DNA from 2 places in the Streptomyces sp. NPDC046866 genome. Region 2 is predicted to be linked to the other one. Evidence: riboswitches for the same ligand, from Rfam matches in the RefSeq annotation. Region 2 holds a riboswitch; the other holds the start of a gene.
What was found. A riboswitch is a leader RNA that binds a small molecule or an ion and turns the genes downstream of it on or off. The one in region 2 is predicted to bind glycine.
Positions count from the first base shown of each region.

Region 1: another riboswitch for glycine. It lies ahead of gcvT (glycine cleavage system aminomethyltransferase GcvT); the one in region 2 lies ahead of gcvP (aminomethyl-transferring glycine dehydrogenase).

Region 1 is NZ_JBEYXN010000018.1:89,304-96,548, forward strand. It holds gene glyA (serine hydroxymethyltransferase) at 234-1,490, opposite strand; gene gcvH (glycine cleavage system protein GcvH) at 1,507-1,887, opposite strand; gene gcvT (glycine cleavage system aminomethyltransferase GcvT) at 1,968-3,083, opposite strand; glycine riboswitch at 3,256-3,359, opposite strand; gene AB0953_RS24325 (AAA family ATPase) at 3,724-4,368, shown strand; gene AB0953_RS24330 (enhanced serine sensitivity protein SseB) at 4,482-5,216, shown strand; gene AB0953_RS24335 (enhanced serine sensitivity protein SseB C-terminal domain-containing protein) at 5,299-6,039, shown strand; gene AB0953_RS24340 (ABC transporter permease) at 6,635-7,245, shown strand, end outside.
Region 2 is NZ_JBEYXN010000054.1:6,496-13,740, reverse strand. It holds gene gcvP (aminomethyl-transferring glycine dehydrogenase) at 1-2,723, opposite strand, end outside; glycine riboswitch at 2,919-3,016, opposite strand; gene AB0953_RS35015 (PRC-barrel domain-containing protein) at 3,130-3,504, shown strand; gene AB0953_RS35010 (DNA polymerase IV) at 3,501-4,898, opposite strand; gene AB0953_RS35005 (MerR family transcriptional regulator) at 4,967-5,608, opposite strand; gene AB0953_RS35000 (bifunctional nuclease family protein) at 5,789-6,262, opposite strand; gene AB0953_RS34995 (MerR family transcriptional regulator) at 6,315-7,079, opposite strand; gene AB0953_RS34990 (FHA domain-containing protein) at 7,124-7,245, opposite strand, start outside.

The DNA.
Region 1 (7,245 bases), on a different contig from region 2:
CGCGCAGCGTAGCGGGCGGCCGACGGAGGGGGCGGGCTTTGCAGGGATTGCGGGCAAAGATCACCTCGTGGGCGCCCCTGCCCGGTTAATCAGCGTACGTCAGTTCGCAGAGGGGTCGGTTACGCCGGCCTGTACGGCGGCTTTCGCGGTCCCGACGTCCAGGACCGCGGCCCCGGGCCATGGGAAAGGCCCGGCCCTGTGTGACACAAGGCCGGGCCCTCCTGGCCGTGGCCCTACAGCGACGGGTACAGCGGGAACTTCGCGGCGAGCGCCGAGACGCGCGCCTTGAGGGCCTCGCCGTCGTACGCCGGCTTCAGCGCCTCCGCGATGATGTCGGCGACCTCGGTGAAGTCCTCGGCGCCGAAACCGCGGGTGGCCAGCGCCGGGGTGCCGATCCGCAGACCCGAGGTGACCATCGGGGGCCGCGGGTCGTTCGGGATGGCGTTGCGGTTGACCGTGATGCCGATCTCGTGGAGGCGGTCCTCGGCCTGCTGGCCGTCCAGCTCCGAGTTGCGCAGGTCCACCAGGACCAGGTGCACGTCGGTGCCGCCGGACAGCACGTCCACGCCCACGGCCTTGACGTCGTCCTGGACCAGGCGCTCGGCGATGATCTTCGCGCCGGCCAGGGTGCGCTCCTGGCGCTCCTTGAACTCCGGCGAGGCGGCGACCTTGAAGGAGACCGCCTTGGCCGCGATCACGTGCTCCAGCGGTCCGCCCTGCTGGCCGGGGAAGACCGCGGAGTTGATCTTCTTGGCCAGCTCCTGGGTGGAGAGGATCACGCCACCGCGCGGACCGCCGAGGGTCTTGTGCGTGGTGGTGGTCACGACGTGGGCGTGCGGGACCGGGTTCGGGTGCAGGCCCGCGGCCACCAGGCCGGCGAAGTGCGCCATGTCGACCATCAGGTACGCGCCGACCTCGTCCGCGATGCGGCGGAAGGCGGCGAAGTCCAGCTGGCGGGGGTAGGCGGACCAGCCGGCGACGATCAGCTGCGGCTTGGACTCCTTGGCCAGGCGCTCGACCTCGGCCATGTCGACCTGGCCGTCCTCGCCGACGTGGTACGGGACCACGTTGTAGAGCTTGCCGGAGAAGTTGATCTTCATGCCGTGGGTCAGGTGACCGCCGTGGGCCAGGTTCAGGCCCATGATCGTGTCGCCCGGCTTGAGCAGCGCGAACATCGCGGCGGCGTTGGCCTGCGCACCGGAGTGCGGCTGGACGTTCGCCGCCTCGGCGCCGAACAGCGCCTTGATGCGGTCGATCGCGATCTGCTCGACGACGTCGACGTGCTCGCAGCCGCCGTAGTAGCGGCGGCCCGGGTAGCCCTCGGCGTACTTGTTGGTCAGGACCGAGCCCTGGGCCTCCATGACGGCGACCGGAGCGAAGTTCTCCGACGCGATCATCTCCAGGGTGGACTGCTGGCGCACGAGCTCGGCGTCGACGGCGGCGGCGACATCCGGGTCAAGCTCGTGGAGAGGGGTGTTCAGAACGGACATCTCGATCCCCTGTGGGTCAGTTTCCGGCGGTGAGCGCGTCGTACTCCGTCGCGGAGAGCAGGTCGGCCGGCTCCTCCGTGACGCGTACCTTGAACAGCCAGCCGCCCTCGAACGGAGCGGTGTTCACGAGCGCCGGGTCGTCCACGACGTCCTGGTTGGACGCGACGACCTCACCGGTGACGGGGGAGTACAGGTCGCTGACCGACTTGGTCGACTCCAGCTCGCCGCAGGTCTCGCCCGCGGTCACCGTGTCGCCGACCTCGGGGAGCTGGGCGTAGACGACGTCACCGAGCGCGTTGGCCGCGAACTCCGTGATGCCGACCGTCGCGACGCCGTCCTCGGCGGCCGACAGCCACTCGTGCTCCTTGCTGTAACGCAGCTGCTGGGGGTTGCTCATGGCCTGATTCTCCTGGATGCGGGGGAGTGCGAACGAACAGTGGTCTTGCGTACCGAGACGGCTCGGCCGGCGGACGAGGGTTACTTCTGCCGCTTGTAGAACGGCAGGGCAACGACCTCGTACGGCTCATGCGTACCGCGAATGTCCACGCCGACGCCGGAGGTGCCGGGCGCGGCGTGTGCCGCGTCGACGTACGCCATCGCGATCGGCTTGCCGAGCGTCGGGGACGGGGCGCCCGAGGTGACCTCGCCGATCACCTCGCCGCCGGCGACGACCGGGAACCCGGCGCGCGGGACGCGGCGGCCCTCGGCGATCAGGCCGACGAGCTTGCGCGGGGCCTTCGTGGCGGCCTGCTCGGCGGCGGCCTCCAGGGCGGCGCGGCCCACGAAGTCGCCCTCCTTCTCGAACTTCACGACCCGGCCCAGGCCCGCGTCGAACGGCGTCAGGGCGGTGGTCAGCTCGTGCCCGTACAGCGGCATGCCCGCCTCCAGGCGCAGGGTGTCGCGGCAGGACAGGCCGCACGGGACCAGGCCGACGCCCTCGCCGGCCTTGGCCAGCGCCTGCCACAGCTCCACGGCGTGCTCGGGGGCGACGAACAGCTCGAAGCCGTCCTCGCCGGTGTAGCCGGTGCGGGCGATCAGGGCCGGGACGCCGGCGACGGTGCCCGGCAGGCCCGCGTAGTACTTCAGCCCGTCCAGGTCGGCGTCGGTGAGGGAGGCCAGGATGCCGGGCGATTCCGGGCCCTGCACCGCGATCAGCGCGTACGCGTCGCGGTCGTCGCGGACCTCGGTGTCGAAGCCGGCGGCCCGCTCGGTCAGGGCGTCCAGGACCACCTGGGCGTTGGAGGCGTTGGCAACGACCATGTACTCGGTCTCGGCCAGGCGGTAGACGATCAGGTCGTCGAGGATGCCGCCGTCCTCCTGGCAGATGTGCGTGTAGCGGGCGCGGCCGACGCCGACCGTGGAGATGTTGCCGACCAGCGCGTAGTCCAGGGCCTTCACGGCCTCCGGGCCGGTCAGCGTGATCTCGCCCATGTGGGACAGGTCGAAGAGGCCGGCCTTGGTGCGCACGGCGTTGTGTTCGTCGCGCTCGCTGCCGTACCGCAGCGGCATGTCCCAGCCCGCGAAGTCGGTCATGGTCGCACCGAGCGAACGGTGCAGCGCATCGAGTGCGGTCAGGCGGGGTGCAGTGCTCATGGGTGTGGCTCCCGGGTCCCAGGGCATGACATGACGAGGACGTTCCTCCCCATCTGTCATCGGAACCTGAGAGGTTCGCCGAGAGTTCCGGGGGAACACCGACTTGCACCTTGGGTGGAGCACACCCCGGCTCCGGCAGGCGGACGGGGAGCGGCTCGCTTTTCAGATCTGCCTCATCCACGCGGTACGGGGCCTGAGAGATTCAAGGGAGGTACTTGCTCCTTCGGCGCCCGGGCGCGGCCCGAGGGCCTGCCGGGACTCTCCCGCGCGGATTCAAGCGGCCGGTATGCAGTTGGTCCAGATGGCGCACATCATTGCACGCCCTGCCGGGAATCGGGTGGGCGGGCCCGAAAGACTGTGTGATTCGCGGTACGGCCGGGTTCGTGCGGCCGGGTTCGTGCGGCCGGGTTCGTGCGGCCGGGCGGCCGCGACCGGGTCCCTGCGGTCCGGTTCGCCCGGCGCTGCGCGGGACGCGTCGTGCGCCGTCCCGGTGGCCGGACGGCCCGGCCGCAACCGGGCCCGCCGGATTACCGTCTCTTTACATTCAGTGGGCATGGGTCCGGGGGACCCGATTCGGGGGGAGGGGATCACCGTGCGGAGATTCGGACTGCTGGCGACGGGCGGGGCCAGGGCCGGTGCCGTGGACGGGCTGCCCGTGCGGCCGCGCCGGGCTGCCCGTCCCGGCGCCGCCGGCGGGCCCGTGCGCGACCTGCGCGGGCGGGGCGCGCACGGGCCGCAGTGGCTGGGCTTCGCCGAGGGGGACATCGTCGTGGTCTCGGGCCTGCCCGGCGGCGGCAAGAGCACGCTGATCAAGCGGGCCGCGCCGGGCGGGGGGATCGACTCCCAGGACGTGCGCGAGCGCTGGGAGCGGCGGATGCCCGCGGCACTGCCGTACGCCGCCTACCGGCCGCTGGTGCGGATCGCGCACTACTGGGGACTGTGGCGGACCCTGCGCAGCGGCGCCTCGGTGGTCGTCCACGACTGCGGGACGCAGAGCTGGGTGCGCGCCCTGCTGGCCGCGACCGCCCGGCGCCGCGGCCGGGCCCTGCACCTGCTGCTGCTGGACACCACCCCGCAGGAGGCCCTGGCCGGGCAGCGGGCCCGCGGCCGCGGGGTCTCCCCGTACGCCTTCTCCCGGCACCGGGCGGCGGTGGGCCGCCTGCTGCGCGCCGCGGAGTCGGGCCCCCTGCCGGCGGGCTGCGCCTCGGTGGTGCTGCTGGACCGCGCGGCGGCCGCCCGCCTGGACCGCATAGCCTTCCGTCCCGCCCCGCCCGGAGCCGCCTGAGCGCGCGCCGGGCGGAGGGGCCGGCGCGCAGGGGCGGGGGCGGGGCGGCGGGTGCTGCCCGGGGGGCTACCCTCGGGCGACACCACGTGCGGGAACGAGAAGCGGAGGCGGACATGCAGGGCGGCGGGTGGCCGGAGAACGAGCTGGAGCAGGTGCTCGGGGCGGCCCTGGGCGTGCCGGAGGCCGGCGCGCGGATCGTCGAGGCGCTCGGCCGCAGCAGCGTGTGGGTGCCGCTGCCCGGAGGGGGCGGCCCGGACAGTGCGTCCCTGACCCTGCCCACGATGGAGATCGGCGGCGCGCCGTACGTCCCCGTCTACAGCTCCGAGAGCCAGTTCCTCGCCTGCGTCGGCCCCGGCATGGACTTCGCCGTCGCCCCGGCCGTGGAGTTCGCCCGCGGACTGCCCCCGCAGCTCGGCATCGCCGTGAACCCGGAGGGCGCCGTCGGCGTCCCGCTGCCCCCGCCCGCCGTCGCCCAGCTGTGCCGGGTCGGCCGGACAGAGCTCGACGGGCCCGCCACCGGAGGCCGCGTCCGGCTCTTCGAGCCCGACTGGCAGGAGGACCCGGTGGACTTCCTCGCCGCCGCGGCCGAGGAGTTCCGGGCCACCGGCGTCGTCGCCGCCGCGCACCGCTGCCTCGCCAGCGTGGAGGGCGGCGCGCCCGAGCTGTACATCGGCGTCCGGCTGTCGGGATGGGAGGCCGGGATGCGCAGCGCCCCGCTCGAGGCCCTCGGCCGGGCCCTGGCCCGCGTCCCCGCGCCCTGGCCGGTGCAGCTGATCCTGCTGGACGCCGCCGAGGACCCGGTGGTCGACTTCATCGTTACGCGCGTACGCCCCTTCTACCTGCCCTAGGGCCGCTTAAGCTGTTACATCTCCGGGCCGCACGGGCGGCCCGGACACGGCGGACGACGTGGCGGACGAGGAGGGGTACCGGGTGAGTGCGTCAGGCACGGCCGCGGCCGGGCAGGTCGAGCACATGATGCGCCAAGTGACTCCCGGGCGCTACGAGAACTACGAGTCACTGCTGCACGCCCTGGCCGAAGGCCGGCTGTGGATGCTGCTCTGGCACGGCAGCCCGGGCTCCCCCGACGCCCAGTACGGCGGCATGGAGCTCGAGGGCCTCGGGTACGCGCCCTGCGTGACCTCCCCCCAGGAGCTGGCCGCCAGCGGTTGGACCCGGGGATACGAGGTCGTCACCGGGCGGGACATCGCCCGCGCCCTCTACCCGGACCGCTGGGGCCTGTGGCTCAACCCGCACGCCCAGGGCGGCGGCCTCGGCATCCCCTGGGCCGACCTTCGCCGCATCGCCACCGGCCTGGACCGGATGCCCGCCGGCCCGCTGCGGCTGTCCGAGCCCGCCCTGGAGCTCCCGCAGTTCTACGGGCTGCTGACCCAGCACGCCCACCGCACGCCCGCCGTGCGCTCGCTGCGCCGCGCCTGGGTGCAGCCCGCGCTGGGCTCGCCGTACCTCGCGGTGGGGCTCGACCTGTACGACGCCTCCGCGCCCGCGCTGGAATCCGTACGGGAGATGATGCGCCAGTCCGTCGGCGCGGTGCCCGAGGGCGTGCCGGTGTGCACGGTGGCGCTGGCCGACGAGCACGACCCCGTCGCGATGTGGCTCCGGTCACAGACGCGGCCGTTCTACGACCGTGAGGGCCAGGCCCCGGTCTACTGATCGGGGGCCGTTCGGTCCCTGAGACTTTTGCTGTCGCGCGAGCCGGAGGCCGCGGGGAACGGTGTTCCCCGCGGCCTTCGGCTTGTCCGGATTTCACCGCTGTTGCGGGCCCAAAAGGCATGACCCTGGCGTCAGTTGGGCGCCATGTCCGATTGCGTACCGACTGGATGGTGTTGCTCCGCTGAGCTGTCAGCGGAGTCCGGATAACGGGAATCGGACCCTCACATCACGGTTGCGCATCCATTCATCTGCGGGTCTGGCGGCTGATCGCAGCCCCGATGAAGACTCCCCACCCAAGAGCCGGTCAGTCCTCCAGGACCCCGTCCGGCCTATGCATCGCGCTTGTCGTTTCACACAGCTCTCTGCACACCTTCTGCACCACTGCTGCACCGCTCCTGCACTGCGCTCGGCACTGTCATGCGCATTGCAAACACACGCCACACCGCACCGCAACAGCACTGCACCTCAAGCACTTCCTGCACCTCAGCACGCGTCCTTGCGTGTCACCACGCACTCGAGCGCCACTCCGCACCAACGCCGCCACAGCGGCGGGCATGGGCCGGCAACCCGTCGGCCGAGAGGGGTCCCCACCACGATGACGGCACCACTGCACGACACGAGCGCGGAAGCACCCGCACCCGTGTCCGTAGCCGACGTCCCTGCGAAGGCCATCGAAGGCCGCTCGCCCGGCCGCATCGCCTGGATGCGGCTCAAGCGCGACAAGGTCGCGCTGACCGGCGGCGTGATCGTGATCCTGCTGATCCTGGTGGCGGTCTTCGCACCGCAGATCGTGAGCCTGCTGGGCCACCCGCCCAACGAGTTCCACGAGGACCTGATCGACCCGGATCTCGGCACGCCGACCGGCTCCCTGGGCGGCATCAGCTCCGACTTCCTGCTGGGCGTCGAACCCACCAACGGCCGCGACGTCTTCAGCCGGATCGTCTACGGCGCCCGCATCTCCCTGGTCGTCGCCTTCCTGGCGGCCTTCGTCTCCGTCGTCATCGGCAGCCTGCTCGGCGCGCTCGCCGGGTTCCTCGGGGGCTGGGTCGACGGCATCATCAGCCGCCTGATGGACCTGCTGCTGGCCTTCCCGCAGCTGCTGTTCACCATCGCCCTGGTCTCCGTCGTCCCCAACTCCCTGTGGGGGTTCGAGGGTTCGGGCGTCCGCATGGGCGTGCTGATCGTCGTGATCGGCTTCTTCGGATG
Region 2 (7,245 bases):
AGCGCGGCCGCGGTGTGCGGGGCGTTCGCCAGCGGGTTGTCCTGCGCCGGCCACTCGCCGCCCGCGACCCGCTCGATCTCCGCGCGGATGGCGATCATCGCGTCGCAGAACCGGTCGATCTCGACCAGGTCCTCGGACTCCGTCGGCTCGATCATCAGCGTGCCGGCCACGGGGAAGGACATGGTCGGAGCGTGGAAGCCGTAGTCGATCAGGCGCTTGGCGATGTCGTCCACGCTCACGCCCGTCGCCTTCGACAGCGGGCGCAGGTCGATGATGCACTCGTGCGCGACCAGGTTGCCCGGGCCGGTGTAGAGCACCGGGTAGTGCGGCTCCAGGCGCTTGGCGATGTAGTTGGCGCCGAGCACCGCGACCTGGGTCGCCCGCTTGAGGCCCTCGCCGCCCATGAGGCGCACGTACGACCAGGAGATCGGCAGGATGCCGGCCGAGCCCCACGGCGCGGCCGAGATCGGGCCGACGCCCGTCTCCGGGCCGGCGGTCGGCTGCAGCGGGTGGTTCGGCAGGTACGGGGCCAGGTGCGCCCGGACACCGACCGGGCCGACGCCCGGGCCGCCGCCGCCGTGCGGGATGCAGAAGGTCTTGTGCAGGTTCAGGTGCGAGACGTCGCCGCCGAAGTGGCCCGGCTTGGCCAGGCCCACCAGGGCGTTGAGGTTCGCGCCGTCCACGTACACCTGGCCGCCGGCCTCGTGCACCTGGGCGCAGATGTCGGCGACGTGCTCCTCGAACACGCCGTGCGTCGACGGGTAGGTGATCATCAGCACGGCGAGCTCGTCGCGGTACTGCTCGATCTTGGCGCGCAGGTCGTCCGCGTCCACCTCGCCGTCGTCGGCGGTCTTGACGACGACGACCTTCATGCCGGCCATCACGGCGGAGGCGGCGTTGGTGCCGTGCGCGGAGGACGGGATCAGGCAGACGGTGCGCTGCTCGTCGCCGTTGGCGCGGTGGTAGGCGCGCACGGCCAGCAGGCCGGCGAGCTCACCCTGGGAGCCGGCGTTCGGCTGGATGGACACCTTGTCGTAGCCGGTGACCTCGCAGAGACGTTCCTCCAGCTCGGAAATGAGCGTGAGGTACCCCTCGGCCTGCTCGACCGGGGCGAACGGGTGCAGCTGGCCGAACTCGGGCCAGGTCACCGGCTCCATCTCGGTGGTCGCGTTGAGCTTCATGGTGCAGGAGCCCAGCGGGATCATGCCGCGGTCCAGCGCGTAGTCCTTGTCCGCGAGCTTGCGCAGGTAGCGCAGCATCGCGGTCTCGGAGCGGTGCTGGTGGAAGACCGGGTGCGACAGGTACGCGTCCGAGCGCAGCAGGTTCTCCGGCAGCGCGTCGGCGGCGGTCTCGTCGAGCGCCTCGATGTCGGCGGTCACGCCGAAGGCGGCCCAGACGGCCTCGACGTGCGCGCGCAGGGTCGTCTCGTCGCAGGAGACCGAGACGTGGTCGGCGTCGACCTGGAAGAGGTTGACCCCGGCCGCGCGGGCCGCGGCGACGACCTCGGCGGCCTTGCCGGGCACCTTGGCGGTCAGGGTGTCGAAGTAGGAGCCGTGGACGAGCTCGACCCCGCCGGCGGTCAGGCCGGCCGCGAGCAGCGCCGCGTAGCGGTGCGTGCGGCGGGCGATCGAGCGCAGGCCGTCCGGGCCGTGGTAGACGGCGTACATGCCGGCCATGACGGCGAGCAGCACCTGCGCGGTACAGATGTTGCTGGTGGCCTTCTCGCGGCGGATGTGCTGCTCGCGCGTCTGCAGCGCGAGGCGGTACGCCTTGTTGCCGTCCGCGTCCACGGAGACGCCGACGAGGCGGCCCGGCAGCGAGCGGGCGTGCTTGTCCTGGACGGCCATGTAGCCGGCGTGCGGACCGCCGAAGCCCATCGGGACGCCGAAGCGCTGCGTGGTGCCGACGGCGATGTCCGCGCCGAGGGAGCCCGGGGAGGCGAGCAGCGTCAGGGCCAGCAGGTCGGCGGCGACGGCGACGATCGCTCCGAGCCCGTGCGCCTGGTCGATGACGGGCTTGATGTCCCGGACGGCACCGGAGGCACCCGGGTACTGGATCAGGACGCCGTAGATGCCACGCTCGGCGATCTCGGCGGGGATGCCGGCGGACAGGTCGGCGACGACGACCTCGATGCCGATCGGCTCGGCGCGGGTCTCGATCACGGCGATCGTCTGCGGCAGGGCGTCGGCGTCCACGAGGAAGACGTTGCCCTTGGCCTTGCCCACGCGGCGGGCGAGGGTCATCGCCTCGGCGGCCGCGGTGCCCTCGTCGAGCAGGGAGGCGCCCGAGGTCGGCAGGCCCGTCAGGTCGGCGACGACGGTCTGGAAGTTGAGCAGCGCCTCCAGGCGGCCCTGCGAGATCTCCGGCTGGTACGGCGTGTACGCGGTGTACCAGGCCGGGTTCTCCATCACGTTGCGCAGGATCACCGGCGGGGTGAAGGTCCCGTAGTAGCCGAGGCCGATCATCGGGGTGAGGACCTGGTTGCGGCCGGCGAGGCTGCGCAGCTCGGCCAGCACCTCGGCCTCGGTCCGGGCCTCGGGCAGCTTCAGCGCCTCGGCGCTCTTGATCACATCCGGCACCGCGGCGGCGGTCAGTTCGTCCAGCGAGCCGTAGCCCACGTGGGCGAGCATCTTCGCCTGCGCCTCGGCGTCCGGGCCGATGTGGCGCTGCTCGAAGGGGATGCCTCGCTCCAGCTGGGAGAGCGGAATGCGGTTGGCGGTCATGTACGGAGGCCTCCTGGGTCGTACGACCTGCGAGGGGCACCACGGCGCGGGCGCCCGGACGGCCTCCCCCTCTGTCATCTCAACCTGAGAGCTTCACCGGGTCCTGCGGGGGTGCCCGAAGGATCCGGCTTTCACCGTCGGTGAGGAGCAGAACCGGCACTGCGCCCGGTACCCGCACCTGCTTTCCAGAGTGGCCTCGTCCGTGCGGTACGTATGCCTGAGAGATTCCGGGGAGGATTTGCTCCTTCGGCGCCTCCGTCGAGCTGGTTGGAGGACTCTCCCGCACAGGGTCAGCAGCCATCACCCAGCCTACCAGCGAGGTTCCGGGACCTCCCTCGAGTGGCCCCCTCCCCGGATATGCCCTTTTGTAGTCATTACGCAGGAGCTGCGACCACGTGGAGGGACCGTGCAGACCGACATCGATCCGCGCAGCCTGATCGGCCGCAAGGCGTTCGACCGCAACGGCACCAAGATCGGGACCGTCGACGAGGTCTACCTCGACGATGCCACGGGCATGCCGGAATGGGCCGCGGTACGGACCGGCCTGTTCAGCCGGGACGCCTTCGTTCCCCTGGAACCGAGCGAGGTGGTCGGCGACAGTCTGCGGGTCCCGTTCGAGCGCTCCCTGATCCGGGACGCCCCCGATTTCGGCGTCGGCCGCCACCTCTCCCCCGAGCAGGAGCTGCAGCTCTACCACCACTACGGACTGGACGTCTCCCTCCCGTCCGACTTCCACAGTGATTTCGGCCACGTCGCCAACGCCGACCGCGAAGAGGACTAGGCCGGCCTCGACGGCGCCGGCTCCCCCACCAGCGGCAGCGGATCGGACGGCTCCAGCTCGGGGTCGTCCACCAGGAAGGTCCGGACGCGGCCGGGCTGCGATCCGGGCTGCTCGAACCGCACGGTCACCCGCCCGACCCCGCTGCCCTGCACCCACCCCGGCCCGTACACCGCGTGCCGTACGTCGCTGCCGGCCGCCCAGTGCCGCTCACGGGCCGGCTCCGGCCCCCCGGACGCCCCAGGCGCCCCAGGGGTCTCCTCGGCCTCCTGAGCCCCTGTGGACCCCCCGGGCTCCCCTTCTGCCGCCCACTCCCCGGCGGCGGCCAGGGACTGCGCGAACAGGTCCTCCTGGGTGTAGTCCGCCAGCCCGGTCACCCCGACCCCCAGCAGGCGCACGCCGCCGGTGGTGTCCACGGCCTCCAACAGCCGCCCCGCGGCCTCCCGCACCACCGCCGGGTCGTCGGTCGGGCCCCGCAGCGTCTCGGAGCGGGTCAGCGTCGAGAAGTCGTACCGCCTGACCTTCAGCACGATCGTCCGCCCGGAGTGCCCGGAGCCCCGCAGCCGCTGCACGCACCGGTCGGCGAGCCGCTGCACCTCGCCCCGGATCCGCACCCGGTCGTGCAGGTCCACGTCGAAGGTGTCCTCGACCGACACCGACTTCGCGTCCCGCTCGGCGACCACCGGCCGGTCGTCCAGCCCGAGGGCCATCCGGTACAGCCCGACGCCGTGCGCCCGCCCGACCATCCGCACCAGCTCGTCCTCGCCGGCCTCGGCCAGCTCCCCGACCGTGGTGATCCCGGCCCGGCGCAGGTGCTCCCCGGTGGCCGGCCCGACGCCCGGCAGGGTGCGCACGGACATGGGGGCGAGGAGCTCCCGCTCGGTCCCCGGCTCGATCAGCAGCAGCCCGTTCGGCTTGGCCTCCTCGGAGGCCACCTTCGCCAGCATCTTCGACCCCGCCAGGCCCACCGAGCCGCTCAGGCCCGTCGCCGCCAGGATGTCCGCCCGCAGCCGCTGCCCGGTGGCCAGCGCCGACTCCGCGTCCCGGGCCACCCCGCCGGCCTCCAGGTCCACGAAGGCCTCGTCCAGGCTGAGCGGCTCCACCAGCGGGGACAGCTCCCGCAGCAGGCCCATGACCACGTCGCTGACCGACCGGTACAAGGTGAAGCGGGGAACCAGGTAGGCGCCGTTCGGGCAGAGCCGCCTGGCCTGCGCCATCGGCATCGCCGAATGCACCCCGAAGCGCCGGGCCTCGTACGAGGCGGTTGCGACCACCCCGCGCGGCCCGAGCCCGCCGACGATCACGGCCTTTCCGCGCAGGCTCGGCTTCGACGCCTGCTCCACGGAGGCGTAGAAGGCGTCCATGTCCAGGTGGAGGATGGTCGGCGCGGCTCTCACGGCCCTGATGCTGCCTTACGCCACTGACAATGCGGTGGCCCGGTACGGGCGGCCGGCTGCCCCGGGGGTCAGCCGGCCCGGTTGCGGCGGGCCGCCAGCTCGTCCGCCGGGTTGTGCCCGACCACCGTCTCGCCGGTGTCGACCCGCTCCCCGTGCAGCTGCGACAGGGCGTTCTCGACGTCGCGCCAGACCACGCCCACCGCGATGCCGAAGATGCCCTGGCCGCCCTGGAGCAGGCTCACCACCTGGTCGGGCGAGGTGCACTCGTACACGGTCGCGCCGTCGCTCATCAGCGTCATGCGCTCCAGGTCCGAGAAGCCGCGGTCCCGCAGGTGCTGGACGGCGGTGCGGATGTTCTGCAGCGCCACGCCCGTGTCCAGGAAACGCTTGACGATCTTCAGGACGACGACGTCGCGGAAGCTGTACAGGCGCTGGGTGCCGGAGCCGTACGCGGGCCGGACCGTGGGCTCCACCAGCCCCGTCCGCGCCCAGTAGTCGAGCTGGCGGTACGTGATGCCGGCCGCGGCGCACGCCGTCGGCCCGCGGTAGCCCACCTGCTCGCCGCCGCCCGTGGCGCCGACCGCCGATGCGGTTGGTGCGGTCTCCGGCTGACGGCGCGCGGAGCCCGCCGCACTGCCGTGGAGCGGGTACGGCCCACCGTCACTCCGTGCGGGGATGCCCCCGGTCGTACCGTCGCCCGTGACTCTCACGCCGACCCTCCGTCCTTGACCTGCCCCCTCGAAGGTAGGCAGTCACCAGGGGTGCGTCAACGATCGCCACACTCGGCACGCCGAGTGATAATCACCCTGAGAGTGGTTTCCCGTGCCCCTTGACGGGGCAAGGCTAACCGAATGGGCCGACGGTCCCCGCGGCTTTCCGGAACCGGCCTCTCACTGCGGCCCGGTGCCGAAGTCCTCCGGGGAAATCTGGTCGAGGAACTCGCGGAACTTCTCCACCTCGTCCTCCTGCTCGTCCGGAATGGCGATCCCGGCGTCGTCCAGCACGCCGTCGCTGCCGTAGATCGGCGTCCCCGTGCGCAGGGCCAGCGCTATCGCGTCGGACGGCCGCGCGCTCACCTCGACACCGCTCGCGAAGACCAGCTCCGCGTAGAAGACGCCCTCCCGCAGATCCGTGATCCGGACCTCGGTGAGCTCCTCACCGATCGCCTCCAGCACGTCCTTGAACAGGTCGTGGGTCAGCGGACGGGCAGGGGCCATGCCCTGCTGCGCGAAGGCGATGGCGGTCGCCTCCCCGGGTCCGATCCAGATGGGGAGGTACCGGTCGCCTCCCACTTCACGCAGGAGCACGATCGGTTGGTTCGAGGGCATTTCCACCCGGACACCCACAACGTCGAGCTCGTTCACACAGCAACCCTAGGACCTGCCCGGCAGGTTTGGGTAGTCGGGGCTCCGCGGCTCAGTGCAGACGGACCCCCAGAGCCGCCTGTACGAGGGCCTCGTGTAGCCGTACGGACAGTCCGGCGAGCTCTTTCGCGGTGGCCTCGGCGTGGGCCCGGGTCTGCGGGTTGCGGTGCCGGCGCAGCGGTGCCACGACCTGTTCCACCAGGCCCGCCTCCCGGTCCGCGGCGGCCTTCACGGCCCGCAGGTGCCGCGGCTCCAGCCCGTACCGGCCCAGGTCCGCGACCAGCCGGGCGACCGTCACCGCGTCCGCGTCGAATCCGCCGCCCGGGGCCTCCGCGAGCAGCCCGTACGACTCCCACTCGGCCAGCTGGGCCTCGTCCACCTCGGCCGCGGCCATCAGCTCCGCGCGGCCCACGCGGGCCGGGAAGGGCCGCTCCCGGCCCGCCCCGCCCTGGAGCGGGCCGTGACCCGCGGGATCGGCCGCGCCGTCCCCGTGCGCCGTGGGGGCCGGGATGCGGACCTGCTCCCCCCGGTCCAGCGCCTCCAGCTGCTCCCGGATGACCTTCAGGGGCAGGTAGTGGTCGCGCTGCAACCGCAGGATGCGGGCCAGCCGCTCCACGTCCTCGGTGCTGAACTTGCGATATCCCGAAGGTGTGCGTCGGGGCTCGACGAGCCCCTCCGCCTCCAGGAAGCGAATCTTCGAGATCGTGACTTCGGGGAACTCGTCGCGCAGCATGGTGAGCACCGTGCCGATGCTCACCAGCTGCCCGGCGGAGCCGGCGGTGCCGTTTCCGGCACCGCCCGTCGGAGTGCGCAGCATGGGACCTTCCCTGGGTTTCCCCCGGACACCGTCCGGGGGAAGGGTCAGACGCCCCGCAGGCTCGCGTAGAAGACCAGCCGGTACTTGCCGATCTGGACCTCGTCGCCGTTGTGCAGCGGCACCGAGTCGATCGGCTCGCGGTTGACGTACGTGCCGTTGAGGCTGC